Regions from separate parts of the Mesorhizobium sp. WSM4312 genome, predicted to be linked through region 3. Evidence: riboswitches for the same ligand, from Rfam matches in the RefSeq annotation. Region 3 holds a riboswitch; each other region holds the start of a gene.
What was found. Region 3 has a riboswitch for thiamine pyrophosphate ahead of thiC (phosphomethylpyrimidine synthase ThiC). Riboswitches for the same ligand answer to the same signal wherever they lie in the genome.
Positions count from the first base shown of each region.

Region 1: it holds a riboswitch for thiamine pyrophosphate, as region 3 does, so the genes downstream of both, thiB (thiamine ABC transporter substrate binding subunit) here and thiC (phosphomethylpyrimidine synthase ThiC) in region 3, are expected to answer to the same signal.
Region 2: it holds a riboswitch for thiamine pyrophosphate, as region 3 does, so the genes downstream of both, CK228_RS09325 (YkoF family thiamine/hydroxymethylpyrimidine-binding protein) here and thiC (phosphomethylpyrimidine synthase ThiC) in region 3, are expected to answer to the same signal.

Region 1 is NZ_NSFU01000006.1:341,791-351,271, reverse strand. It holds gene CK228_RS12480 (ABC-F family ATP-binding cassette domain-containing protein) at 1-248, opposite strand, end outside; gene CK228_RS12475 (thiamine diphosphokinase) at 250-894, opposite strand; TPP riboswitch at 983-1,097, shown strand; gene thiB (thiamine ABC transporter substrate binding subunit) at 1,141-2,139, shown strand; gene thiP (thiamine/thiamine pyrophosphate ABC transporter permease) at 2,386-4,002, shown strand; gene thiQ (thiamine ABC transporter ATP-binding protein) at 3,995-4,771, shown strand; gene CK228_RS12455 (M48 family metalloprotease) at 5,030-6,499, shown strand; gene CK228_RS12450 (RNA polymerase factor sigma-32) at 6,517-7,380, opposite strand; gene CK228_RS12445 (amino acid ABC transporter substrate-binding protein) at 7,706-8,479, shown strand; gene CK228_RS12440 (amino acid ABC transporter permease) at 8,617-9,297, shown strand; gene CK228_RS12435 (amino acid ABC transporter ATP-binding protein) at 9,294-9,481, shown strand, end outside.
Region 2 is NZ_NSFU01000005.1:80,531-90,011, reverse strand. It holds gene CK228_RS09345 (isoprenylcysteine carboxylmethyltransferase family protein) at 1-68, opposite strand, end outside; gene CK228_RS09340 (ABC transporter substrate-binding protein) at 243-1,259, opposite strand; gene CK228_RS09335 (ABC transporter ATP-binding protein) at 1,252-2,019, opposite strand; gene CK228_RS09330 (ABC transporter permease) at 2,016-2,834, opposite strand; gene CK228_RS09325 (YkoF family thiamine/hydroxymethylpyrimidine-binding protein) at 2,878-3,486, opposite strand; TPP riboswitch at 3,477-3,590, opposite strand; gene CK228_RS09320 (hypothetical protein) at 3,585-3,902, shown strand; gene msrA (peptide-methionine (S)-S-oxide reductase MsrA) at 3,982-4,500, opposite strand; gene CK228_RS09310 (glycosyltransferase family 39 protein) at 4,675-6,222, opposite strand; gene CK228_RS09305 (hypothetical protein) at 6,420-7,127, shown strand; gene CK228_RS09300 (GNAT family N-acetyltransferase) at 7,223-7,693, opposite strand; gene CK228_RS09290 (hypothetical protein) at 8,529-8,765, shown strand; gene CK228_RS09285 (hypothetical protein) at 8,868-9,200, opposite strand; gene CK228_RS09280 (hypothetical protein) at 9,193-9,481, opposite strand, start outside.
Region 3 is NZ_NSFU01000036.1:24,306-33,786, reverse strand. It holds gene CK228_RS33575 (hypothetical protein) at 1-536, opposite strand, end outside; gene CK228_RS33570 (metallophosphoesterase) at 539-1,876, opposite strand; gene CK228_RS33565 (hypothetical protein) at 2,368-2,631, shown strand; TPP riboswitch at 2,949-3,065, shown strand; gene thiC (phosphomethylpyrimidine synthase ThiC) at 3,169-5,004, shown strand; gene thiO (glycine oxidase ThiO) at 5,001-6,002, shown strand; gene thiS (sulfur carrier protein ThiS) at 5,971-6,168, shown strand; gene CK228_RS33545 (thiazole synthase) at 6,170-6,943, shown strand; gene CK228_RS33540 (thiamine phosphate synthase) at 6,940-7,545, shown strand; gene CK228_RS33535 (hydroxymethylpyrimidine/phosphomethylpyrimidine kinase) at 7,536-8,351, shown strand; gene CK228_RS33530 (hypothetical protein) at 9,257-9,481, opposite strand, start outside.

The DNA.
Region 1 (9,481 bases), on a different contig from region 3:
GCGAAACCTTCCATGTCGGGCATCTGCGGCAGATAGCGGACGGTTGCCGAGGGCTGGCGGAACACCTCGCCATCCTGCGGCTCGATCAGGCCGGCGGCGATCTTGAGCAGCGTCGACTTGCCGGACCCGTTGCGGCCGACCAGCGCGATCTTGTCACCAGCCGAAGCGGTCAAGGCAGCGCCGTCGAGCAGCGGTGTGCCGCCAAAGGTCAGTTTTATCCCGTCGAGATTGAGAAGGGGCGGGGCCATGTCAGCTTTCAGGTAGTGGATACGGATGCGCGAGCAGCAGCGCGCGGCCGTGGCCGAGCGCGATTTCGAGGCGGCCCTTGACCTCGTTGGAAATGGTCAGCGACGAACCGAAGGCCACCTCGACCTGGTCGAGCGGCCATTTGGCGCCGGTGACGGTCAGGCCGACAAGCTCGGAAAAGCCGAGGATCGAAAACAGCGTGCCGTCGGCATAGTCGAAGCCAGCCGTTCCCAACGCCAAGGGTACGCCTTCCTGCGCGCCGCTGGTCAACAGCACCTCCGTTCCGGCCTCGGCCAGGCGCAGGGCGAGCGCCAGATGCAGGAAAGCGTGGTCGGCGCGCTTGCCGCCGAACGCGCCCGCCAGCACCAGGCTGGTCGCGCCGCGCTCGCGTGCGGCGGCGATGGCCAGTTCGCCGTCGGTCTTGTCCTTCTCCGCCGGAAAGGTCCGGCGCGGCACGGCGGCGAGATCGTCAGGCAGGTCGGCCGGCACGGAATCGAAATCGCCCACCCACAATTCAGGCACAAGACCCAGAAGCCGCGCATGGCCGATGCCGGCGTCGGCGGCGATGACGCGCGAGCCTCCGACCTGGCGGTCGAGCCGGGGCGTGCGGATGAGATCGCCGCCAAGCAGAATGGTGAATGTGCTCATATCTGGTGGCCTGTACCAGCCCGGCAGCGGAAACGGAAGGCCGGCAAACTGCCACTTGCGCGGTTCCCCGACCCGGCCTATGTGTCAAAACGCTCTAACGGGGTGCCGGACGCGATCTTCGCGGACCGGCTGAGAGGCAGTCTCGCCAACCCGCTGAACCTGATCCGGTTTGTACCGGCGGAGGGATTAGACGTCTCGGACAGTCCGACGCCTCAATTCCTTTCAATTCGAACGAAGGAGGCGCCGATGCGCACGCTTTTATACGCTCTTGTCTCGACCATGGTCGTGGCGCTGTCCGGGCCGGCCTTGGCCAAGGACAAGCTCACCGTCTACACCTATGAGAGCTTCACCGCCGACTGGGGTCCAGGCCCGGTGGTGAAGAAGGAATTCGAGGCCGAATGCGGCTGCGACGTCGAGTTCGTCTCGGTCGCCGATGGTGTGGCCCTGCTCAACCGCGTCAAGCTCGAAGGCGCGTCGACCAAGGCCGATATCGTGCTCGGCCTCGACACCAATCTCACCGCCGATGCCAAGGCCAGCGGGTTGTTTGCCCCGCATGGCGCGGTCTCCGATGTCAACGTGCCGGGTGGCTGGAGCGACGATACTTTTGTTCCCTTCGACTACGGCTACTTCGCCGTCGTCTATGACACCGAAAAACTGAAAACGCCGCCGAAGAGCCTGAAGGAACTGGTCGAAGGCAGTGCCGACGACAAGATCGTCATCCAGGATCCGCGCACCTCGACGCCGGGTCTCGGCCTGCTGTTGTGGGTGAAGTCGGTCTATGGCGACAAGGCGTCGGAAGCCTGGGCCAAGCTCAAGACGAAGGTGCTGACCGTGACGCCGGGCTGGAGCGAGGCCTATGGCCTGTTCACCAAGGGCGAGGCGCCGATGGTGCTGTCCTACACGACCTCGCCGGCCTATCACATGGTCGCCGAGAACACGCAGCGCTACCAGGCCGCTTCTTTCGAGGAAGGCGAATATCTGCAGATCGAGGTCGCCGGCATCACCACGACCGGAGCCAAGAACCCGCTGGCTGCAAAATTCATCGCCTTCATGACCGGGCCGAAATTCCAGGATGCCATTCCCGAGACCAACTGGATGTTCCCGGCAGGCAAGACTGACAAGCCGCTCAACCCGGCCTTCGACAAACTGGTCAAGCCGGCCAAGACCCTGCTGTTCAGCCCCGAGGAGGTTGCCGCCAACCGCAAGGCCTGGGTGGATGAATGGCTGGCGGTGATGAGCAAATAGTTTGGCCATATGATCGAAAGATGAGTGCTCTACGGCGCCCCCCTCTGTCCTGCCGGACATCTCCCCCACAAGGGGGGAGATCGAATGCTATCGGTGATTTCGCCAATCGCCGACGCTATAGGTATGAGCGAGGCGCTGAAACAGCCAATCTCCCCCCTTGTGGGGGAGATGTCCGGCAGGACAGAGGGGGGCGCCAAGGAACGCAACCTTCTATAAGTGTCGCTATGCGGAGACTGGCGGTCGATCGTGCAACGCGCTGATCCCCGCGCCAGCGCTGGCATCATTGCGCTCGGCGCGATCACGCTGCTGATCGGCGGCGCGTTTGCTGGGCTGCTTGTCGAAGGCGCTCACGATTTCTCGGGCGCTTGGGCGGCCTTCGATCCCTATCTGCTGCGCGTTGTGCGCTTCACGCTCTGGCAGGCCACCCTCTCGACCCTGCTTTCGGTTATCCCGGCGCTGGTGGTGGCGCGCGCCCTGTCGCGGCATCCGCGTTTCCTCGGCCGCGCCTTCATCCTGCAGCTCTTCGCCGTGCCGCTGGCACTGCCGGCGATCGTCGCGGCGCTCGGCATACTGGCGCTGTACGGCCGTGCCGGCTATTTCGCCGGCCTGTTCAGCGCCGTCGGCGGCCAGCGTTGGCCAGGGATCTATGGCTTGTCCGGCATTCTCGTGGCCCACGTCTTCTTCAATCTGCCGTTGGCGACCCGCCTGTTCCTCGAGGCGCTGCAGACGATTCCCGCCGACCAGTGGCGGCTGGCAAGCCAGCTCGGCATGGCGGCGCGGCCGGCCTTCCGGCTGATCGAATGGCCGACGCTGCGCGCCGCTCTGCCGGGTGTCGCCGGGCTGGTCTTCATGCTCTGCATCACCTCCTTCACCATCGTGTTGACGCTCGGCGGCGGCCCGGCCGCGACGACGCTGGAGGTCGGCATCTACCAGGCACTGCGCTTCGATTTCGACCCGGCGCGGGCGGTCGCCCTGACATTGCTGCAGATCGCGCTGACCTTTGTCATGGTGCTGGCATTGACGCGGCTTGGCGCCAATGTCGTCGGCGACACCAACCTGCCGGTGGCGCCGCGCCGTTATCTCTCCGTCAATACGACGGAGGCGTCACTCAACGCCGTGCTCATCGTGCTGGCGCTGCTGTTCGTTGTCGGACCGATGGCCGCGACCGTCTCGGCAGGCTTGGGCGCCGATCTCGGCCGGCTCGCCGGCGAGGCCACAGTCCGGCAGGCGACGCTGACCAGTGTGGTGCTGGCTTTCCTGTCGGCGCTGCTTTCGGTGATGCTGTCGCTGGCGCTGACCATGGCGCGGCGGGCACTCGCGTTGAACCGCCGCTCCAGTCCAGGAACACTGCTCGAACATGCCACGGATACCGGCGCCGGTTTTGTGCTGGTCGTGCCGCCGATCGTCATCGGAGCCGGCTGGTTCCTCCTGCTGCGCCATGCCGGCGATGTCTTTGCCATCGCCCCGGTCATGGTCGTCACCGTCAACGCGGTCATGGCTATGCCTTTCGCGCTGCGGGCCGTCCGTCCCGCCTATGACGCGGCGAGCGAGCGCCACGAACGGCTCTGCGCGCAGCTCGGCATTTCCGGCTGGGCGAGGCTGCGGCTGGTCGACTGGCCGTCATTGCGGCGGCCGCTCGCCACTGCCTTCGCCTTCGCCATGGCGCTGTCGCTCGGCGATCTCGGCGTCATCGCACTGTTCGGCAGTGATTCCGTGCAGACCTTGCCTTACCTTCTCCTGGCGCGCATGGGCAGCTACCGCACGCAGGACGCCGCCGGCCTGGCGCTGTTGCTTGGCCTCGTTTGCCTCGCCCTGGTGCTGGCGGCGGACTGGCTGGGAAGAGACAAGGTCTGCAATGTCTGACGGGGCGATGAGAGGGAAGGGTGTTCCGGTGCGGCTGGACAAGGTCTCGTTCAGCTATGGCGAGGTGCCGCTCACCTTCGATGTCGCCTTCGCGGCGGCGGAAATCACCGCCATCATGGGGCCGAGCGGTTCGGGCAAGTCGACCCTGCTCAACCTCGTCGCCGGCTTCGAGACGCCGCGGTCAGGCCGTGTGGTGATCGGCGGTGTCGATGTCGGCGCCGATCCTCCGGCTGCGCGGCCGGTGTCGATGGTGTTTCAGGAAAACAACCTTTTTGCGCATCTCTCCGTCGAGCAGAATGTCGGGCTCGGCCGCTCGCCATCGCTGCGGCTGACCGAAGCCGATCGAACCGCCATTGCCGAGGCATTGGAACGCACAGGCCTTGGCGGCAAGGACAAGCGGCTGCCGCGCGAACTCTCCGGCGGCGAGCGCCAGCGCGTCGCCCTGGCGCGCGTGCTGGTGCGCGATCGCCCGGTGCTGCTGCTCGACGAGCCCTTCGCTTCGCTCGGGCCCGCCTTGCGTGACGATATGCTCGACCTGGTTGCCGGTGTGCATGCGGAGCGCTGCATGACGGTGCTGTTCGTCACGCACCAGCCACAGGACGCCCGCCGCATCGGCCAGAATGTGGTGTTTCTGGACGATGGCGCCGTTGCCGCCACCGGCAGCGCGGACGATTTCTTTGCCGGGGCTGGTCCGGAGGCGTTCCGGCGCTATATCGGTGCAGGTGCCGGCAATGCCGTATCACGAGATATTGCCCGGAAGCGGACATAATTTACGGTCAAACCGGTATCAGGCGAAGGGGCGCTTGCTTGCCTTGGCAGAAGTAGTGTGGCTAGGTCCGCCCTACTGGTCCGGCACAGGCCGTGATTTGCCTACTGCATCCGCCGCGCGCCCCAGGGGACGCGCATCGGGTGCCGTAGAAATTTGTATTTGCGCATGACAGGTTCCGAAGATCGCTCCCGATTTTCTTGGTCATGCGCCGGGACCTGAAAGGAAGCCGCTCTGGCGATCGGCGTCGACAAGCTACGAATGAACCCGCTAGCGCGCTTTCTGGCGCTGGCCGGCTTTGCCGTGGCGCTCGCAAGCTGCCAGATGTTCACGCCTCCGGAAGTCCAGGAATCCGGCTTCCAGCCGTCCGACAAGCCGATCACGGTCGACAATGTCAGTGCCAACAACAAGCTCGCCGAACTGGCCAAGGCGCAGCATCCGCGCATCCTGGCGACCTATGGCGGCGAATATTCCGATCCCAAGCTCGAGCGCATGGTCGCCAAGGTCGTCGGCAATCTGACCGTTGTGTCGGCGAACCCGACCCAGACCTACCGCATCACCATCCTCAATTCGCCCAACGTCAACGCCTTCGCGCTGCCGGGCGGCTATCTCTACATCACGCGCGGTCTGCTGGCGCTGGCCAATGATTCGTCCGAACTCGCCGCCGTCATCGCGCATGAGATGGGCCACGTCACCGCCAATCACGGCCTGCAGCGTCAGCAGCTGGAGGCCGAGGAAGGCCTGGCGACCAAAGTGGTTTCCGATGTGCTCGGCGACAGCCCGACCGCCAAGGCGGCTTTGATCCGCGGCAAGCTCCGGCTGGCGCAGTTCTCGCGCAACCAGGAGCTCGAGGCCGACGCCATCGGCATCAAGTCGATCGGCGAAGCTGGCTACGACCCCTATGCCGCCGGCCGCTTCCTGCAGTCGATGTCGGCCTATACCGATTTCCGCTCGATCAGCGGCGCCACCGACGCCAGCCTCGACTTCCTGGCGACGCACCCCAACACGCCGCAGCGCATCGACCTGGCGCAGCGCCATGCCCGCCAGTTCGGCGCGCCCGGCGTCGGCACCCGCGACCGCGATTCCTTCCTCGCCGGCATAGACGGCCTGCTCTATGGCGACACGCCGGAAGAAGGCTATGTGCGTGGCGAGACCTTCCTGCATCCGGGTCTCGGCGTGTCGTTCACGGTGCCGGACGGTTTCATCATCGACAATTCGGCGGCGGCGGTGACGGCGACCGGGCCGGGCGACATTGCGATCCGCTTCGACGGGGTTTCGATCGACAAGAACCGCGCCCTGACCGACTACATCAGAAGCGGCTGGGTGGCCGGTCTCGATGACAGCAGCGTCAAGCAGGAAACCATCAACGGCAACGAGGCCGCGACCGCGCATGCCAGTGCTGAAGGCTGGCAGTTCGACATCGCGGTGATCCGTGCCGGCGGCCAGGTCTACCGGTTGCTGACCGCGGCGCCCTCGGCCAGCACCTCGCTGGAGGCGGTGGCGCGTTCGGTCAGCGGGTCGTTCCGCATCCTGAGTGCCGCTGAAAAAGCGGCTCTGAAGCCGCTGCACATCCGCGTGCTCACCGTGCAGCCGGGGCAGACCATGGGATCGCTCGCCGCGCAGATGGTCGGCGTCGACCGCAAGCTCGATCTGTTCCGCGTGCTCAACGCGCTGTCGCCGGGGGCCGCGGTTTCGGCCGGCGACAAGGTCAAGATCGTCACCGACAAATAGGATCCCGCTACGCGGAATCAGGCGGCTGTCGCCAGAAATTCCGGGTTCTGCTTCACCAGCGCCACTTTGAGCTTTTCCATGGCGCGGGCCTCGATCTGGCGGACGCGTTCCTTGGAAATACCGAGCGTCTCGCCGAGCGCCTCGAGCGTGGCGCCCTCGTCGTTCAGCCGGCGTTCCTCGATGATCCTTAGTTCACGGGCGTTCAGCGCGTGAAGCGCCTCCCGCAGCCAAAGCGAACGGCGCGCGACATCGATCTTGTCGCCGACGATCTCGTCGGGCAGCGGATCGTCGGAAACCAGGAAGTCCATCCGCTCGGTCGCGCCCGCATCGTCGGCAAGCGGCATGTTGAGTGAGGAGTCGGGCGCCGACAGCCGTGAATCCATCATCGCCACGTCAGCCTCGGAGACGCCAAGCGCAACCGACACTTCGCGGTAGAGCGTCGTGTTGGAAAGCGGCTCGGCGCCGTTCGCCAGCCGGGCGCGCAGGCGGCGCAGGTTGAAGAACAGGGCTTTCTGCGCGGAACTGGTGCCGCCGCGCACGATCGACCAGTTGCGCAGGATGTAGTCCTGCATCGAGGCCCGGATCCACCACGTCGCATAGGTGGAAAACCGCACCTCGCGCTCGGGCTCGAAGCGGGCGGCGGCCTCGAGCAGGCCGACATGGCCTTCCTGGATCAGGTCGCCGAGCGGCAGGCCGTAATGGCGGAATTTCGAGGCCATGGAAATGACCAGCCGCATATGCGCCACGGTGATGCTGTGCAGGGCGTTCTGGTCGTTGTCTTGCTTCCAGAGCAAGGCCAACCGATGTTCCTCGTCGCGTTCGAGATAGGGAGCCTTCATCGCCGCGCGGACCATGATCCGTCCTGCCGTATCTTCCATCATGAGGCGCTCCCTGCTCAGGCGATATACCCGATGTTACGAACTTGGCAGGGCACCGGTTGAAATCGCGGCGTCGCGCCCTAGAACAGCCAAAACTGCCATGCGCGAGAAAGGTTCCGCTGGCGCGGGCGGGCGAGTGATGCTGTCCGGGCGATTTCGACGCGGTCTCCGGGGACGTTCAGTCGCTGCACGGACTCGTATTTGGAGAATTTGGTTTCAGGATTTCTTTGTTTTTGAAATCAGGTTCCTTATTCTTTCGGCTCGCATCTGTCATTTTCCAACCCTCACAGCAGGCCAGACATCAGGCCAAGGACGGGATCACAAAAATATGAAATGGCTCAAATCGCTTATCGTCGCCGGAACACTGCAGGCCCTGGCGGCCACATCAGGCCATGCCGGCGCCAATCTCGATCAGATCAAGCAGGTCGGCGTCATCAAGGTCGGCACGGAAGGCACCTACGCGCCCTTCACCTACCATGACGCGTCCGGCGCGTTGGTTGGCTTCGACGTCGAGATCGCCAAGGCGCTCGCCGACAAGCTCGGCGTCAAGGTCGAGTTCCTCGAGGGCAAATGGGACGGGCTGATCGCCGGTCTCGACGTCAAGCGCTACGACGCCGTCATCAACGAGGTCGGCATCACCGACGCCCGCAAGGCCAAGTATGATTTCTCCGATCCCTACATCGCCTCCAAGGCGGTGCTGATCGTGCGCGGCGACAACCCCAACATCAAGACTTTCGCCGATCTCAAGGGCAAGAAGTCGGCGCAGTCGCTGACTTCGAACTTCGGCAAGCTGGCCGAGGCGAACGGCGCCGAACTGGTCGGCACCGACGGCTTCGACCAGTCTATCCAGCTGCTTTTGACCGGCCGCGCCGACGCCACCATCAATGACAGCCTGTCGTTCCTCGACTTCAAGAAGCACAAGCCCGACGCCAATGTGAAGATCGCCGCGCAAGAGGAAAACGCCGACTATTCCGGCGTCATCGTGCGCAAGGGCGATCCGGAATTGGTTGCCGCCATCAACAAGGCGCTGGCCGATATCAAGGCCGACGGCACCTACAAGAAGATCGCCGACACCTATTTCGGCCAGGACGTCTCGAAGTAATTTCGAGTGAGGGCGAGTTGTCGCCCCTGTAATGCACCAGCGGCGGGCCGTCTTTGACGGCTCGCCGCTTTTGTCTAGATATGGCTGACGCATTCGCGCTTCAATGAAGCCATCTCGACCATTCTGGAGGGTCTTTCGTGCCGCACTGGCTGCAACTGATGCTGGAGTCGCTGCCTTCGCTGCTCTGGGCCGCCCTGATTTTCACCGTGCCGCTGACGCTCTTGTCCTTCGTGCTGGGCCTGACCGTTGGCCTCGGGGCAGCCCTCGGCCGACTGTTCGGGCCGAAGCCGCTGGTCATGCTCGTGCGCTTCTATGTCTGGATCTTCCGCGGCACGCCGCTGCTGGTGCAGCTGTTCCTGATCTTCTACGGCCTGCCGTCGGTCGGCATCCTGCTCGATGCTTTTACCGCAGCGCTGATCGGCTTCACGCTGAATATCGGCGCCTACACGTCGGAAATCATCCGCGCGGCCATCGGCTCCGTGCCGAAGGGCCAGTGGGAAGCCGCCTATTCGATCGGCATGACCTGGAGCCAGGCGATGCGGCGCACCATACTGCCGCAAGCCGGCCGCGTCGCGGTGCCGCCGCTCTCCAACACCTTCATCTCGCTGGTCAAGGACACCTCGCTGGCCGCCGCCATCACCGTGCCCGAGATGTTCCAGGCGGCGCAGCGCATCGTCGCCACCACCTATGAGCCGCTGATCCTCTATGTCGAGGCGGCGATCCTCTATCTGGCGATGAGTTCCGTGCTGTCGGCCCTGCAGACGCGGCTGGAGGAACGGCTCAACCGCTATGGCGGCTTCCTGGAGGCGCGCGCATGATCGGCCTCACCAATATCGAAAAGCGCTTCGGCGACAATCTGGTGCTCAAGGGCGTGACGGTCGCGATCGCCGAAGGCAGTGTCACGGCACTGGTCGGCCCTTCGGGCGGGGGGAAGAGCACGCTGTTGCGCTGCATCAACCTCCTGGAGATCCCGACTTCGGGCACGGTGCGCATCGGCGACGA
Region 2 (9,481 bases), on a different contig from region 3:
GCGGAGAAAAATCCGCCCTCATTATTATGCGAAAACGCTTCACTTTTTGACGTGAGCAACGCAAACACCCCGATGATCCCTCGAAGCGACCATTGCACGCAACCATTGCCGGGGGGTTAACCGGGACGATCGGATCGGCATCAAACGGGACAACTCCTGCGAAAGCATGCGGGTGCGGGACGCCCCCCGCATGCGAACCTAACGGAACAGGCCGTCCGCTACCGGGTGATGCTTGTCCAGCCTCATCCCAAATTCAGATTTACGAAATACTTCGTGAAATCAGGGCGCTGCGTCAGGATCTTACCATCAGCGTCGCGCAAGATGCCCGCTTTGAAGAGATAGTCGCCGATGGCGTCCATCTTGGCCGGATCCATCGTGCCGATGGCGCCGTTCTTCGCGCGCAGATAATGCCCGTCGATCAGCGCCTTCAGCGACGCCTCGATCAACGCCGGATTGGTCAAGGCATCCTTGTTGGCGGCGATCAGCAGCGCTGCGGCTTCGGCTGGATGATCGACGGTGAACTGATAGCCGCGCCGCGTTGCCTGAATAAAAGCCGACGCCAGTGCCGGGTTTGCTTCGAGATAGGCTTCGCTCGAGGAGATCAGCGTCGTATGCTCGTCGGGCACGCCGTAGTCGGCATAGACGAAGCTGCGCTGCTTGATGCCTTTGAGTTCGGCCTCGACGCCCTCCCAGGTCGAGACCTCGAGCGTGAAGTCGACAGAGCCATTGGCCAGCGCTTCATAGGCGGAAGTGCCGAGCGTCACCGTTTCGAAATTGCCCTTGCCGCCGTCGTGGCGGATGATGGTCGAGATCAGTGCGTTTTCCCAGGCGCTGCCGAAACCGCCATAGGTCAGGCCGTCAAGGTCCTTCGGACTTTTGATCTCGCTGCGCGCCGCATTGAAGACCACGCGGCCGGTCTCCGACTGCACCACGGCGTAGACGGCCTTCAAGTCGGCCCCGGCGGTCTTCTGGGTGAACAGGCTGATGGTGCCGTTGATGCCGAAATCGGCAACGCGGTTGGCGACGAGCGTGCCGGCGCCGGTATTACTGTAGGGCAAAATGTCGACCTCGAGGCCGGCCTCGCGGTAAAATCCCTTGTCGCGGGCGACGAACAGCCCGATGTGGTTGGTGTTGACAGTCCAGTCCAGCGCGACGGTGATTTTTTGCGTCGCGGCGAAGACACGGCTCGCTCCGGCGATCAGCGGAAGACCGCTGGCAAGGGTGAGCAGCAAAGCCTGCCGGCGTGTCAGATCAGTCATGGTCATGTCCTTTGGATGGTTGGGGGTTGAGCAAGATGTCGAGGATCTCGGCCTCGAGTGCGCCGGCCTGTTGCGCGGTGGCGCCGGTCGGATCGCGCGGACGCGGCAAGGGCACCGTGATCTCGCGCAACACACGGGCCGGGCGCGCCGACAGCACATAGATGCGGTCGGACAGGAACACCGCCTCGCGCACATCGTGGGTGATCAGCAGCGCCGTCCAGCGATGATGCCGCCACATCTGCTCGAGCCAGCGCTGCATGGCCGCGCGGGTCAGTGCGTCGAGCGCGCCAAACGGCTCGTCGAGCAAAAGCATGTCGCGCTCCTGCACCACGGTGCGCAAAAGCGCCGCGCGCTGGCGCATGCCGCCGGAAAGCTGTGCCGGAAAATGCCGCTCGAAGCCGGCGAGCCCGAACTCGGCAAGCAGCGGCGCGACCCGCGCCCGCGCCGCCTGGCGTCCGACGCCTTGCACTTCCAGCCCGAGTGTCGTGTTGTCGAGGATGCGCCGCCACGGCATCAGGGCGTCGCGCTGCGGCATGAATGCGAAATGCCGGCCATGGTCGTCGAGCGGCGTGTCGTCGAACAACATCTCGCCTTCGCCATGCTCGGCACCCGTCAGAAGCTGGAACAGCGTCGACTTGCCGGCACCCGAAGGCCCAAGGATCGAGACGAATTCGCCGGCACCGACGCTGAGCGAAATGTCGGCGAGCACGTCGAGGCCCCCAAACGCCTTGCGCACATGCCGCAATTCGAGCCGGCTCATCGCCCCGGCCCCTTCCCTGCCGGCTGGCGGTCGATCCGTTCCCAGGGCATGGCGAGGCGCTGCAAGAGCGCCGTCAGCCCAAACAGGATCAGCGTGAGTGCGGCACTGACGCCGACCGCGGCCAGCACCAGATCGGGGCGGAAATTGTTCTTGGCGTTGAGCATGTAGATGCCTAGTCCCTTGGCCGCACCGGCATATTCGGCGAAGATGGCGCCGACCACGGCATAGGTGATGGATATCCGCAGGCCGGCGAAGAAATACGGCAGTGCCGAAGGCAGCCGCGCCAGCACGAAGACACGCCAGCACCCTGCCCCCATGGCGCGCAGCATCTGACCGATCTCCACCTCGGTCGCCTCGTAGCCCTGCACCAGAGCCACCAGCATCGGGAAGAAGGTGACCAGTGCCACCAGCATGATCTTCGGCGTCAAACCGAAGCCGAACCACAACACCACCAGCGGCGCGATGGCCACCAGCGGCAAGGTCTGGCTGACGATGAAGACAGGAAACAGCGCCCGCCGCAGCGGCTGGAAGAAGTCGACCAGCATAGACAGCGCGAAAGCGGCGCCGAGCGAGCAGGCAAAGCCCATCAGCGTGGCGCGGATGGTGGGAATGGCGTTGTCGATCAGCGCCTCGCGATTGAGCATTGCCTGTTCGAAGACGCGCGACGGCGCCGGCAGGATCGTCGGTTTGATGCCGGAATAATTTGCGTAGAGTTCCCAGGCCACGAGCAGCAACCCGACCGACATCACGGCCGGTGCTGCCTTGGCGAAGAGACCCGCGAGCTGCCGCGGGCGGCTTGACGACGATGAGACCAAGAGAGGATAACCTTGACGGCCGCGCGACGAAGGCGCGTTCTGTTCAGACAGCGGTGGGGCTGTTGGCGGAAACCGTGACGTCAAGGGTTACGTGGCCGGCGCCCGGCCCGAAGCGGCAGAAGGCTTCATTCAGCGCCGAAAAGATCGCGCCGGTATCGCCGCGCAGTTTGGTGCAGAAGTTCTTGGAGCGATCGTAGACGCCGGACTGTTTCAGGAAATCGATGCAGCCATAGATCTCATCCATGTGGTCGCCGGTGCCCATCACATAGAGCGAGAATTGCGCCGCCGCCGGCTGGCCGGTGGCAGCAGCATTGCGCACGGCGGTGATGGCGGCTTCCTTGCGCGGCCCGAGCGGCCCGACAGGCCCGCCAAACGCGTCGGAGCGGCAGATCGGATCGTCCGGCTCGCCGGGACAGCCGCGCGAAATGGCGGCCGACAGCACGCAATGCTTGCCGCTCCGCGCCGCCGCCACGAACAGGTCGCGCAGCGCCGGGAACAACACTTCGGGTGGCCCGACCAGCAAGGTCGAGATGTCGTCGGTCTCGATACGGAGCCTGTCCCGGTAGGGGTCGAGCGCGCCGAGCGCGCCCAAGATGACACCGACGAAATCGTCGGCCATGGGATAAAGGGAAATCTGTGCGCCTGAAAACATCGCCCGCCTCGCTCCGCTGGTATTACCCAGATCAGCTTCTAGGGTCTGTGGGCTTGCCGCCCCCGTCTCAGCCCCGACCGTACGGAGCACCCCTGTGGATGAGCGCGTTAAAGCACCATTCGAACGGAAGGGAAAGCCGTTTTTTCAGCGCACCGGGCCAAAAGCGTTACACCAGCAACACCGCAAACGGCATGGATGGGTCCGGCGGCAGCGGCCGGTCAGTGACTGTAGACCCGAGCACGCCGGCTTCGCCCGATACGGTCGATCCGGCAATTACCAACAGCACGACCATCGCGCCGGGCGACATGAACTCCGATGCGGATCGCAATTGCCCGACCAATCCGCAAGGCGCGCAGTCCGATGCCAACGGCAACGCGACGGCCCCCACCGTGAACGACAACAACTGCGGCAAGTAAGTGATTGCCCAAACTGAAAAAGCCGCCGGACATCCAGCGGCTTTTCGATATCATTCCCAACGATGCGTTTGCCCAATCGTTAGGATGCGGCCTTCTCGCGAACCGGCAGCTTCCAGCCCGGCCTGACGAAGTGGCAGGTGTAGCCGTTTGGATATTTCTCCAGATAGTCCTGATGCTCGGGCTCGGCATCCCAGAAGGCACCGGCCGGCGCGACTTCCGTGACGACCTTGCCTGGCCACAGGCCGGAGGCATCGACATCGGCAATGGTATCTTCGGCGACGCGCTTCTGCTCGTCGCTCGTATAGTAGATCGCCGAACGGTAGCTCAACCCGACATCATTGCCCTGGCGGTTGCGCGTCGTCGGGTCGTGGATCTGGAAAAAGCGCTCCAGCAGCGTGCGATAGCTGATCACTGCCGGATCGAAATTGATCTCGATGGCTTCGGCATGGGTGCCGTGGTTGCGATAGGTGGCGTTGGCCACATCGCCGCCACTATAGCCGACGCGCGTGGAGATGACGCCGGGATAGCGCCGTATCAGATCCTGCATGCCCCAGAAACAGCCACCGGCAAGCACTGCGCGTTCGGTCGAAGTCGCCATGTCACGTCTCCTCAAAAAGCAATTCCAGCTCATGCGAGGGTTTCCCGCCCGGAATTGCGCAGACAAAATTGGATTTCCCAATAGATGGGCATTGTCGTCCGCTTCGTCCAGTCGCGTGGAAACAACGCGGCCATGAACGAACGATATCACGACGCGATCGGGGATCGAACCGTTTCAGTTGGGCGGATGCTGGGTCGGGCTGTCGACGGCAAGCTGCGGATAGAGCGTGCCCGGCGGAATGGCAGCAAAGCTGATTGCCAAAGGCGGCGCCGTGCGCGACCAATTGAAAAGAACGGTCTTGACCGGGAGGTTGCCCAGCCATGTCCGCAACTGCGGCGGCACGCCATGTCCTCGCCAAACCATCAGCATGCCGTGGTCGCGCAAGCGCTGCCTGGTGATCCAGGGCGCCAACCGGGTGTCAAGATCGGTGAAGATCGACGGCTTGTCATAGGCATTGAGGCCAGCCAGCAAGGCCACCTGGGTATCGCCGCCGACAATGTCGAGCCGGCCGGGCGCCGCCGCGTGCCAGACCGCCTCGGCCTCGTCCGCGATCGGCTCCGCCGGCCAGCAGACGGCGTCCAAGCGCCCCCGCACATTGCAGCCCGTCCAGCGCAGCGCAGCATAGGCGCCCGACACGGTGACGATGCAGAGGAACGCGCAGATCGCCAGCCTTCGCATCTCGATGGCGCCGAGCCGGTGGCCGAGGAAGGCCAGCACCGTGACACCGACAAGATTGTACATCGGCGCGCCCCAGGACTCGCCGGTGCCAATGAACAACGAGGCCACCATGATCAGGGTCCCCGGGCCGAGCCCCATCCACACGAGATAGACCAGAATGCTGCGCTCGACGGGCACTTCGGGGGCGGGCGAGCGCCGCAGCAGGCCTGATATCGCCAGCACCAGAAGAAGGCCGGAGAGTCCGGCCATCTGGACACCTATGTAGTAAAGGCGCGCCCGGTGTTCGGCCACCCATTGGTCGCGGGCGGCGAAATAGGTCAGCGGCAGGAAATCGATGCGGTAGAGCGCGATGGCCAGCGGTGTGGCAACGGCGAGAAAAACGGCAAGGCCGAGCCATGGCCAGGGCGTCGCCAGCCGGCTGCGCGCGCGTGCGTCGCGCAACAGCCAGAGCGCGCCGAAGGCAAGCAGCAGGCCGGTGGAGAACTTGGCATAGAGCCCGACGCCCGACACCAGTCCAAGCGCCAGCCACCAGCCCGGCCCGCCGCCACGGCCGGCGCGCCAGAGCAGCCAGCAGATGGCCGCCCAGAACGGCATCTGCGCGTAGTCATGATTGAATTGCGGGGTCGGCCAGCCGAAGAAATAGAGCGACGGCATCAAAAGCACGGCGGCCAGCGCACGGCTTTGCCCGAGCATGTCGCGGGCCAGCAGGTAGACCAGGACGAAGGTCGACGAGATCGTCAGCTGGGCAACCAGATATTGCGGCCAGCGGAACGATCCGGTCAGAAGATGGCTGGTTTCGAGCAGCCAGCCTGGAAGCTGTGGGTGCTTGTAGGTCAACAGCACCCATTCGCGGCCCCACATGAAACCTTCCACCACGTCGCCGGGCGGGGCGGGATCGATCAGTGCCGGCACCGCCGTCCAGCACAGGATCTGCACCAGGCACAAAAGCGCCAGCAAATACCAGGGATGGCGGAGCAGGCCGGGCCATACCGATGACGAGTCGAGGCCGGCGGAAGTCAGCCCCGCCGGCGCCCAACCATCCATGGAGTCGTTTATTCCCACCATGCGGCGCTTAAATCACATCGTCCGGTTTGCCGAACAGTCCCCATAATCAAAGCTTACGAAAAAGTATACTTGCAAGCCATTGCAAAACCAAGATTGGGCAGGAATTTCGGCGCTCCGCTGCCCTCCCCCGGCAGAACAGCCGCCCATTTGGTCCTGTCTGAACATCCCTGATATCGATGCGTCACCACCATGCCGTCATCCACCATCGCGCGCTCGACTTCTGGCTGGCACGTGCGGCTGTCCTCGTCATCATCTGTTTGCAGCTCCTGGTGATCAACGATCTTTCGTTCGGCCCGCGCTGGCTGGCGCCGGCGCTGGAGGCCGCCTTGCTCGTGCCCCTGTCCGTCGCCACCGCCTGGACACAGGTCGCCAGCCAGAAAGCGCTCGAGGAGGAGCACTGGTATCTGGTCGGCCGGTTTCGCGTCATCATCCGCAGGACGGCGCTGGTGATGACCGGCGTCGTCAGCGTCATGAACTGTGGTTCGCTGGTGTTCCTGGTGCGCGCCCTGCTGGCGGGCCATGCCGGCTCCAGCGGCCAGACGCTGCTGATCGACGCGCTCAACATCTGGGTCACCAACGTCATCGTCTTTGCCTTGTGGTTCTGGAGCACGGACCGCGGCGGGCCGCCGACATGCGGCCTCGTCAATCGCGCCCATTCCGACTTCCTGTTCCCGCAAATGACCTTGAACGACCGCGAGATCCGCGACTGGCTGCCGGGCTTCGTCGATTATTTCTTCCTCGCCTTCACCAATGCGACGGCATTTTCGCCGACCGACACCTTGCCGCTGTCGCAGCGCGCCAAGCTTTTGATGATGGCCGAGTCGATGATATCGCTGCTGACGATCGCACTGGTCGCCGCCCGCGCAGTCAACATCCTCGCCTAGGCCCAGAAACGCGAAAATAGCCCGCCCGGCGAACCGGAGCGGGCTATCGGATGGTTTGCGCCCAAAGCTGGAGCGCGAGGTCGACGATCTCACCCTCAATCCGCGCCGAGATCGCGTTCGAAAACCACCTGGTCGCGCAGCGGAATGCCGTTCACAAGCAAGCCTTCGGGGTAACCGGTCGATGGCCCGAAGGCATCCTGCACGATGCGAGACATTCGAAAGCCCTGTCTTTGGTAAAATCGCAAATTGCCGATATCGGCCGCCGCGGTCGACACGATCAGGCGCCGGCCGTAACGCTCGCGGCAGCGGGTGACGGCCGCCGCGACAAGGGCACGCCCCAGCCCCTCGCTCTGTCTTGCCGGACGGACCGCCAGGCTCTTGAGCTCGAAGACACCGCCCTCGCCTGTCTCGATGAGCTGCACGTGGCCGATGATCCTGTTGCCCTCTCGCGCGACCAGCACCTCGCCCTCATCGATATAGCTGGAAACCTGCGTGGGGGAATCGTCGGCAAGGGCAAACAGCGGCAGCAATATTTCGCGGTCCCCATCATATCGTTCAATCTGCATCCGTAACCCCGGGCTGGATCAACGCCGCCGCGAGTTCGGCAACCTTTCATCGGGATATAGCAGTGGCCGGGCGGGCGCCACAAACGCAAAAAGCCCGCCTCGGCGCGGGCCGAGGCGGGCATTGGCTCGATCGAGCCGTCAGGCGCGAATTCTCGGACGCACGGCAAGCCTTCGTAGGCAGGAATGAACGTGAAGATACTGGCCGTCGATCGCGCCCCGCCGCGGGCAATCCGTCACCCAAACCAGCCAAACGTAAGGCTAACCACCAAGACCGCGATGAGGATTGAGAGCGGCACCGCCATGAACAGCCCAGCCTCTAATAATCGGGTTTCCTTGTCACTGAACATTAGGCCCTGCCTCAACAAGCTTCGCTCAGATAGAAGCTGCGAAGCCTGTTTCCGTTCCGAATACCGGCGACATGCGATCCACGAGCGATTTGGCTCAACATGGTTGCCTGGAGATCGAAATCAGTTCGGTTTCCCCAATGATGCCGGCCATGTATTTTGCAATGATACGGGAGGCCAGCGCATCATTCGATTGGTGCCCCATTCCGGCCCAACAAAGGCGGTTTCGGGAGCGATTTCAGCAGAGGCTAATTGAATCGCGGTTTTTCAAGGAGCGGGCAACTGTCGAAAAACCCGCCGGCCGCAGCCAGCGCGCCTCGCCCTTCCTTCGTTCGCACGTTTCGCTGATATGAGCAGGGGTGCAAATATCTTCACCAGTCGGCGCTGCCATCTCAAGGCCCTGCCGGTCAGGCCCAGTGGCCTTCCGCTGCCAGTCCCCACTAGCAACCAAGCCGCTGGGCCGCAGGCACGATTTGCGCCACATATGCGGCATGAAGGCGCTGAACAGAAGGTGTTGCTCGATGCTCCGGACAGACAATGGCGCGGCACTGAGGCTTTCAGATTTTGCCGATCCCAACGATGCAGTAATTGCCGCAATCGAGCTCTATGGGCCGGAAGCGCAGACCGCAGCGGCCTACTGCGCCATGGAAGCACACTTCGCCGGGCGACTGGCCGATTTCCGCCTCTGGTGCGAGGTCTTTCGCGTCTTCAAAACCAGATTCCATTGAGAGGCACATATATCGGGCTGCGCAGCCATCAGCGCGTTCTCGCAGTGCAGCCTGCCGCACGAAGCAACCATCGGAAATACGGAAGCCCGCTTCGGCGGGCTTTCAGTCTTCCGTCGCCGACTTGAACTTCTGCACGATCACCTCGAACAGAATATCCGAAAAGGCGTCCAGATGGTTGACGGCGACATCGAAATCCCTGGGCAGCACCGACAGCACGATCTTCAGATACTGGTCGGGCTTGCCGGCCCGCACCTCGGCGATGACGGCGGCGCCATGCGCGCGGAAATCGGCCCGCACGGCGGCGAGAAAATCGTCGCCCAGCGTCTTCTTCGTCCGCTTCGGACGGGGCGTCGGCGCGACCGCCGCGCGGGCGGGCTTGCGCCTTGCCGGCTTTGTCATGCGGCGCGCCGGCCCGGCGGCGGCTTCGTCAGCCATCGACTTGATCCATGGTGCTGGCTGCGTTTGCGGAAGCAGCCAAGCCGGTCTTCGGCACCGATCTGGCCGGGTTCCTGGTGCGGGATTTCCTTTTCGCCACCTTGGCCCTCTTCGCGCGCTTCGGCTTTGCGGTCGCGGCAGGTTTTGGCGCACCGGCGCGTTTTGCCACGCTGGCCCGCGCCCTGAGCCGCGCCAGGACGAGACCCATGGCGTGGCCGCCGATGCCGGACTGGGGAAAACCAAAGCCGCCCGTCGCATCCCGCACCATGCCGATCAGCACG
Region 3 (9,481 bases):
GTTATCCCACCCCGCAGCTCATCGATGCTGAAGAAGTCGAGACGGGCAGGTTGGGGTATGAAGTGCAGCACTTCGCGATGCAGTGCCAGGGCGACGTCCCTATCTTCGGAGGCCCGGTATTTCAAGTGGCCGTCGCGTCTGAGCTGGCCGATGCTCTCGAGCAGGCGTTCGACTATCTTCAGCTCCAGATAGTGAGAGAAGATTACGAATTGCCGCGGGATCACGGCGGCCGTGTCGAAGCGTATCCGCTCCGGAATGAGGTTCAGAACGGCGTTGTCGATTAGGGGCGAGAATGTCTCATTGAGCTGGAAGAAGACGCCATACCAAGCGAGCTTGCCGACTTGGTCCGAGAGACTTTTGTCTTCAAGAATATGGACTGTGGAAAGCGAGCGAAGAATGCTGGTCTTGCCGCTGCCTCTCGTCCCTGCGACGAAGACCGGCTTGGCGGCGGCAGAAATCAACGCCGACTTCTGACTGAACCACAGTATCGGGCGGCTTTCGTACTCGATCCTGTTGGGGCCGAACGGATTCTCCATCGCTATTCGTCCCTTACCTTAATGCGCCAAGCCGAGTTTGCCTTGGTGAGGCCGTCTATCTCGATGAAGCGCGCCGCTTGGAGCATCAGAAGAGAGTCTTCCAGATCTAGCCCGAGCTCGGCGGAGGCAGCAATCTCAGTGATCTCGTCCCAGAAGAGTAACCCATTCCCGCGCCTGGTGGCATGGTCGCGCAGTCGGCGCAGCAGGTCAAACGTGTCGTTGTTCAGAAAGGCCTTGCCGTTGGACATGGTCGAAATAAAGCAATGTTCGCCTTCCATGACCGTCCCGTCGGCGACATTGGTGCGGTAGGGTATAAGTCGGATGCCGACGAGCTCTCCCTGATCGGTCGTGAAGAAGACGAGCTCATTGAAACCTGACTGTATCTCTGGTGCTGAGATGCAGATCAATTTGCCGTCCGGAAACCTTGGATCGTTGACGATCTCGACCGGATCAGCATGTATGTGTCCATGCAGGTAGACGATAGGCTTGTTGCCCTGCAGCAGCTGAGTTCTGACAAATCCGCTGTTGAGCATCTCCGCGTATGGCGTAATGCGCGGAGTCTTTTGTGGCAGCAGATTGTGATGGCCGATTATGATGCCGTAACGCATGTCGGGCTGCTGGAGCAATTCCTGTAGGCCTGCAAGCATCTCACGCGAGATGTATGGCGTGTCCATCTGACCGTAATACTCGTCGTCGGACGCCTCCTTGTCTGGATCGCTGGGAGGTGTCGCGGGCGAATGTCCCGAGATGTCCGGCGAGCCGAGATCTAGAGGCTCTGTAGAAGGACTGAGTGCCTCGAGACGATCACGAAGGAACGCGGGAAGGTTTTGAAGCTCCCAACTGCCTATCGCTGTGTTGACGAGGATGAAGTTTGCGCCTGCGGATCCTGTCGGAAGTCTGAAGTGCACGGGTTGGTCCACGGGAACGGTCTGCCAACCCAAGCGGGCGGCTAAACTCGCCATTTCGCTGAATTTCTCAGTCGGTCCAAGTTCGCGCGCGTCATCACGGTTCACATCGTGATTTCCCGGTACGAATATCAACGGAAGCGCCTTTGAACTGCGTCCCTGTGCGCGGCAGAGCAACGTGAAATGCTGGAATGCCGAAGCAATGAAGGTCTTGTCGCCACGGCTCGTGAAATCCCCCATGAAGGCGATCGAATCCAAGGGCTTCGAAGTCGTCAGCCGCCGAAGTTTCGTCAAGACGGCACGCAGCGAAGACGCGCGTAGCTTCTGCGTTATTTTCGGAGCGAACTTGCTATCCTTGGCATCGATGTTGCTAGAGGAAGGATGCCAGTCCGGATAGTGAATATCGCCTACTTGAAGGATTCGCACCCGCCGCATAACTCGCCCCCCTGCCGAGAGCCATAGACTAATCCGTTCGCTTTTGCCAAGCGCGAACGATCATCCGCAGTGTCCTTAACGAGGTAGCCTGCACTTTTCGAGAATTGCCACGGCGGCTATTTTTCGGCTGTGAAGCACACGAGACCCGTGACGTGAGACCCAGTTGCTCAATGCCCAGTTGCTCAATGAGCTTTCTTACGAATAAGGGAGAATTTCCGCGGCCGGACTATCTCTGAGCGAGCGTGCATGACTGCCAACGGAAGGTCTTGCACGCACCCTTGCGATCTTGAGCAATGGTCGCCATGACTTTCTTCTTGCAGGCTTTTGAGTGGCCCAGCCTGCGATCACCAGACCCCACCGATTCTAAAGAGCGTGGCAGATGGGATAGTCGAGGTTGCCCGTGCACAGTCACGCTCAGGGCTTGCGCCGCCCAGAGGACACGCTGAAAAGGCAGATTGGGGCGCAAGCACGCCATTCACGAGAGGTTCGACATGAAGACCATGCAAGAAAAAGACATTCCGGCATTCGTACAAGCAGTTGTGGACGCCGGCTGCAAAATTTGCGCGATTGGCAACTTGGGATACGTCTTTGGCGATGCTGATTTCACGCCAGCGCAACGGAGGGCCGTCGAGCCACAGCTGCGTAGGATTGCTGAAATCTACGGCGAACGCGATCATCTCATGAACGAGATAGCTGTATATCTGCGGTCGATCGGACGCCATGTCGAGGTTGAGCCGAAGACAGGTATTTCCTGATGGCCGTGATCGCGAGAAGCCGTCTTCCAACCTCTGAATCCTAAAGGAGGTGACCCCCAAGGCCGTTCGTCACCTTCGACCAGAATAACCACATCCGTGACCGCCTGAGCTACTTGGTCGATACGCGCACATGGCCAATACAGTTTCTCCATCCTTCACGAAGCGAATGAGGCTTTGGCCATTCAGCCCCGGTCTACGGGGCGTGACTTGTCCCCGATGCATGCGCGAGCTCTCCGCCCGGCTGGCCGCCGGTCGTCGCCACCGGCCGAAGGCGCCCGAATGCGCTTGACAAGATAGCGTCAGCCCGTTCAACCTAAGGCATTCACCAGGGGAGTCCCGGCAAGGGGCTGAGATACTGCTGGCTTTCGCGGCGCAGTGACCCGTTGAACCTGATCCAGTTCATACTGGCGTAGGGACGGTGCAAGCGCTTTGCGGGAGTTTACGCCCGAGGTCCTGTTGCAGCAGGTCTACAGAAGCGTCTTTTCATCCTTCCGGCACAGAACTGGGTCTCCAATGCATGAGCAAAGGAGCCTCACGATGAATGCCCTCACCCCCGCCGTATCGACGGGACCACTGCCCGCCTCGCGGAAAATCCACAAGCCCGGCGTCCTCTACCCGCAGATCAGGGTGCCGATGCGCGAGATTTCCGTCCATCCGACGGCCGGCGAACCGCCCGTCACCGTCTACGATCCGTCCGGCCCCTACACCGATCCATCAGTCGAAACCAGCATCGAAAAAGGCCTTGCCCGGCTTCGCCACGAATGGGTCACGGCGCGTGGCGATGTCGAAGCCTATGACGGCCGCCACGTCCGGCCGGAAGACAATGGATTCGCCACCGGCGAGCGCCTGACACCGGAATTTCCGATACGCAATCGGCCGCTCAAGGCCAAGCAGGGCAAGGCGGTGACCCAACTTGCCTATGCGCGCGCCGGCATCATCACGCCAGAAATGGAGTTCGTAGCCATCCGCGAGAATCTCGGCCGCGAGGTGATGCGCGGCAAGCTGCAACGCGACGGCGAAGCCTTCGGCGCGGCGATCCCAGATTTCGTCACACCCGAATTCGTGCGCGACGAGGTGGCGCGCGGGCGCGCAATCATTCCCGCCAACATCAATCATCCCGAGAGCGAGCCGATGATCATCGGTCGCAATTTTCTGGTCAAGATCAACGCCAACATCGGTAACTCGGCTGTCACATCGTCGATGGCCGAAGAGGTCGAAAAAATGGTCTGGGCTATCCGCTGGGGCGCGGACACGGTGATGGACCTGTCGACCGGCCGCAACATCCACAACATCCGCGACTGGATCGTGCGCAATGCGCCGGTGCCGATCGGTACGGTGCCGCTCTATCAGGCGCTGGAAAAGGTCAACGGCATCGCCGAGGATCTGAACTGGGAGGTCTACCGCGACACGCTGATCGAGCAGGCCGAGCAAGGCGTCGACTATTTCACCATCCACGCCGGCGTGCGGCTGCACTACATCCCGCTGACCGTCGACCGGGTCACGGGCATCGTCTCGCGCGGCGGCTCGATCATGGCCAAATGGTGCCTGCACCATCACCGGGAGAGCTTCCTCTACGAGCATTTCGAGGAGATCTGCGACATCGCCAGAGCCTATGACGTCTCCTTCTCGCTCGGCGACGGCCTTCGTCCCGGTTCAATCGCCGATGCGAACGACGCGGCGCAATTCGCCGAACTGGAAACACTTGGAGAACTCACCAAGATTGCCTGGGCAAAGGACTGCCAGGTGATGATCGAAGGCCCGGGCCATGTCCCCATGCACAAGATCAAGCAGAACATGGACAAGCAGCTCGCAGTGTGCGGTGAGGCGCCGTTCTACACGTTGGGGCCGCTGACGACCGACATCGCGCCGGGCTATGACCACATCACCTCAGGGATAGGTGCCGCCATGATAGGCTGGTTCGGCACCGCAATGCTTTGCTACGTCACGCCGAAAGAGCATCTCGGCCTTCCCGACCGCAACGACGTCAAGATTGGCGTGATCACCTACAAGATAGCCGCCCATGCAGCCGATCTGGCGAAGGGCCATCCGGCAGCGAAAACCAGGGATGATGCCCTTTCGCGCGCGCGCTTCGAGTTCCGCTGGGAGGACCAGTTCAACCTGTCGCTCGACCCCGAAACCGCACGGTCCTTCCACGACCAGACCTTGCCCAAGGAGGCGCACAAGCTGGCACATTTTTGTTCGATGTGCGGGCCGAAATTCTGCTCCATGCGCATTTCCCACGACATCCGTGCCGAGGCCCAGAAGGAAGGCATGGCGGCAATGGCGGCAAAATACCGGGAGGGCGGCGATCTCTACATGCAGGCGGACGAGACTGGCGTACCGGTCGTGCCAGAGGCTCCCAAACCATCATGAGGGTGCTCGTCAAAGGGGCCGGCGTTGCCGGCCTCACCGTCGCTTTCGAACTCGCCGCCCGCGGCGCGACGGTCACCGTCGCCGAGATGCGGCATGGCCTTGGTGGCAACGCGTCGTGGTTCGCCGGCGGCATGCTGGCGCCATGGTGCGAGCGCGAAAGCGCGGAGCAGCCGGTGCTGGATCTCGGACGCGATGCTGCCGACTGGTGGGATGCGGTGCTGTCGGGTCAGGTGACACGGGCCGGGACATTGGTCGTGGCCGCGCCGCGTGATGCCGGTGAGCTTGACCGGTTCGCCAGTCGCACGTCAGGGCATCGGCGCGTCGATGAAAACGAAATTGCGCTCCTGGAACCCGACCTCGCCGGCCGCTTCCGGCGTGGATTGCTCTTCCCCGACGAGGCTCACCTCGACCCACGCCCGGCGATGGCGGCACTTCATGACAAGCTTGCGACCATGGGTGTCAAATTCCACTTCGGCTGCGACGCCCGGCCTGTTTCGGGATTCGCCCGTCAGATAGACTGCATGGGAATGGCAGCGGCCGATGACAGGCTGCGCGGTGTTCGCGGCGAAATGCTGATCCTTCGCACGCCTGATGTCTCGCTGTCGCGGCCGGTCCGTTTGCTTCATCCACGCTTTCCGCTTTATGCCGTGCCGCGCACCGATCACCGTTTCATGATCGGAGCGACGATGATTGAAAGCCAGAGCGCCGGACCGGTGACGGCGCGTTCCATGATGGAGCTGCTGGGCGCCGCCCATGCCCTCCATCCGGCCTTTGGTGAGGCCGAGATCGTTGAAACCGGTGTGGGTGTCCGTCCGGCATTTCCCGACAATTTGCCACGCGTCGAAACAGACGGTGAGATCATCGCGATCAACGGTCTTTATCGTCACGGTTTTCTCCTCGCCCCCGCCATGGCGCGCCAGGCTGCCGACCTGGTTTTCAGTCAAGACAGAACCAAGGAGCATGCTCATGAAACTGATGGTCAACGGCGAGGCGCGTGAGATTGCCGCCACCACGCTGGCCGAGTTGCTTGCCGCGCTCGACTATGAGGGCGATTGGCTCGCCACCGCCGTCAACAGCGACCTCGTGCACAAAGCCAACCGCGCGGAGTTCCAGTTGAGCGACGGCGACCGGATCGAAATCCTCTCGCCCATGCAGGGCGGCTAGCATGTTGGAGCTTTATGGAACCGAGCTTTCGTCGCGCCTGCTTCTCGGCACGGCTCAGTATCCTTCGCCGGCCATCCTTGCCGATGCAGTCAAGGCATCGGGCACGTCGGTGGTGACCGTCTCGTTGCGGCGTGAGATGGCGGGCGGTAGGGCCGGCGAACAATTCTGGTCGTTGATCCGCTCGCTGGGCGCCAGAACCCTGCCCAATACCGCCGGCTGCCTCTCCGTCAAGGAAGCCGTCACCACCGCGAAAATGGCGCGCGAGGTCTTCGGCACCAACTGGATCAAGCTCGAAGTGATCGGCAATCACGACACGCTACAGCCGGATGTGTTCGGTCTGGTTGAAGCCGCCCGCATCCTGTGCGAGGACGGCTTTGCGGTATTCCCCTATACCACCGACGATCTCGTTGTCGCCGAGCGGCTGCTGGAAGCGGGCTGCAAGGTCCTGATGCCGTGGTGCGCACCGATCGGTTCCGCCTTGGGACCGGTCAACATGACGGCGCTGCGCTCGATGCGCGGATATTTCCCTGGCGTCCCGCTGATTGTGGATGCGGGGCTCGGACGGCCGTCGCACGCGGCCACCGTCATGGAACTCGGCTTTGACGCCGTGCTCCTGAACACAGCGGTCGCCAAGGCGGCAGATCCGGTCGGCATGGCGCGTGCTTTCGGTAAGGCGGTCGACGCCGGTCGTGAGGCGTTCAGTTCGGGAATGCTCGAACCGCGCGACGTCGCCGTGCCATCGACACCGATGGTCGGCAGGGCCGTTTTTTCATGAAGCTCGATCCCTTCTACCTGATCGTCGACAGCGCCGCCTGGATCGAAAGGTTGGCGCCGCTCGGCGTCAAGCTGATTCAGCTTCGCATCAAAACCATGGATGAAACCGGGCTGCGCGCGGAGATCCGCAAGTCGAAGGCCTGGTGTGTCCAACACAAAAGCCAGCTCATCATCAATGATTATTGGCGCCTGGCAATCGAGGAAGGCTGCGATTTCGTGCATCTGGGCCAGGAGGATTTGCAAACGGCCGACCTCTCGAGGATACGGGCAGCGGGCGTCAGGCTCGGATTGAGCACGCATGATCATGTCGAGCTGGAAACGGCCATGTTTGCCGAGCCCGACTATGTCGCGCTCGGTCCGATCTATCCCACCACTTTGAAGAAAATGAAGTGGGCACCGCAAGGGCTAGAGCGGATCAGCGAGTGGAAGCGGCGGGTGGCGCCGATCCCATTGGTCGCCATCGGCGGCCTCAACCCCGACCGCCTCGACGGCGTCTTTGAGGCCGGCGCCAACAGCGCCGCAGTGGTCACGGACATCACGTTGAGCTTCGACCCCGAAGCGCGCACGCGAGAATGGATCGAAAAGACGGACCGATGGCGATGAGACGAGAACCGCATGTGCTTGTCGTTGGCGGATCAGATTCCAGCGGGGGTGCTGGAATAGCACGCGACATCGAGACGATCTCTGCCGTTGGCGTGCGCACCTGTCTCGCCGTCACAGCGCTAACGGTGCAAACGCACGACGCCGTGATCGAAATCCATCATTCGCCACCCAGCATGGTGGCCAATCAGATGTGTGCCGCGCTACAGGCCAACGACGTAGCCACAATCAAGATCGGCATGCTGGCGACTGCCAAGATCATTGTTGCCGTTGCCGCAGTGCTGCGCAAATTTCCGCAAGTGCCGGCAGTACTCGACCCTGTGCTGGCCTCCACCTCAGGCCGCGCACTTCTGGAAGCAGGCGCTATCGCTGCCATGAAGCGCGATTTGATGCCGCTTTGCTGCATTGTCACGCCCAACCTTCCTGAACTGGCGCTCCTTACTGGTTCCGAACCGGCTTCGGATGAGGACGGTGCGCTCCAACAAGGACAAAGACTGCAGGCCGTCGGCCCTCAGGCCCTGCTGATCAAGGGTGGGCACGCGTCGGGTCCCCGATCGGCCGATATTCTGTTACGCTCCGATCATGAACCCATCCACTTCGACACGCCGCGCCTTGCTATATCGATGCGCGGAACAGGTTGCATGCTGGCCAGCGCGATTGCGGCGCATCTGGCGAAGGCGAAGTCGCTCGAAGATAGCGTGCGCGAAGGCAAGCTGTTTGTGTTCGAGAAGCTTCAGAAATGCCGGCTGAATAATCACAACGTTCTGCGTCCAGCCAAGCAGACCCATTTTCCAGAATTTTTCCAGTAGCGAGACTGGAGGGCTACTGCTTCTCTATGCCATCCTTACAACGCGTTGAGTTCCACTGTGCCGTCCAGAATTATCTGTCGTTGTCCAGAATTAAGCCGGGCTTAGAACTGAAACGAACCCGCCGAAAGGTACGAGCGGCCCTCACTCGATAAGGGTTACCAAACCTATTCCTGTGGGCTACCAATCCGCGTGGTGGGTGGCCTTAGGTTACCAATCAGTGTGGCGTCCGGAATTATCTGCCTCTCTCCGGAATTAAGCCGAGATTAGAAGATCGGTGCGGTATTGCGCCCGGTCAAACCGTGTCGATTTGCGGCGTAGCCGACGTGTCTCACGCTTGGCGGCGTCGCACGCTGGTCCCGATTGTCGCCCGAATATCTGCCTACCGGCGACAGTGAATGCGCCAAGCTAGACCTTCGTCGATAGGGCGGCTCCGGTTTACCAATCCTGTCGTCCTAGGTTGACCAATCCGTTGTCGACCGTGAGCGGGTTTACCAATAAGGGCGGCTATATTCTGCGCAAACCCAATCACCTGATGCCAATCCAGAATTAATCGTCATTAAGGGCATTGGTAAACTCAGTCTGAAACCCCACCCTTAGCCAGAAAACTCTCCTGTTTTCAATCGCATAGCCCGCCCGCCAGCAACCGATAATTCGGGACCGGTAAACCCGTGAAAGGCCCAATAATTCCGGACGTCACACCAGTCTGCCCTTTTATGCGACTTTTCGAGCACAGACCGGGAACATCTGACCGTTTCCATTCATCGCCCAAGGCCGGTTTAGCGCTGGAAAAGCCAAAGTGCGGGAGTAAGAATGGCCGCAACGGGGCCGGAAGCCGTCGGTCAGCTTTCGGGGAGTGATCCCGGTAAGTTCGCAACTCATTCGCTTCTTTTCTGCAGTCCCCGCCATTACGAGTTGGCGGTGTCGGTCGCCGAGGGGATCAACGCCATTACTGCGGCTAGTTCGGCCCTCCGGACGAGGAATGGCATGCGCGTCGTCCCATAGTGCTTGGCAAGATGGAAGCGGTGCATGCCTCCTACGATGTGAACTTGGCCTTGGTACTCGCCGAGCAAAGGCGGTGTGACACCGCGGCCATGCAGCCATCGGTAGGCGATCCCACAGCTCTTGCTCTT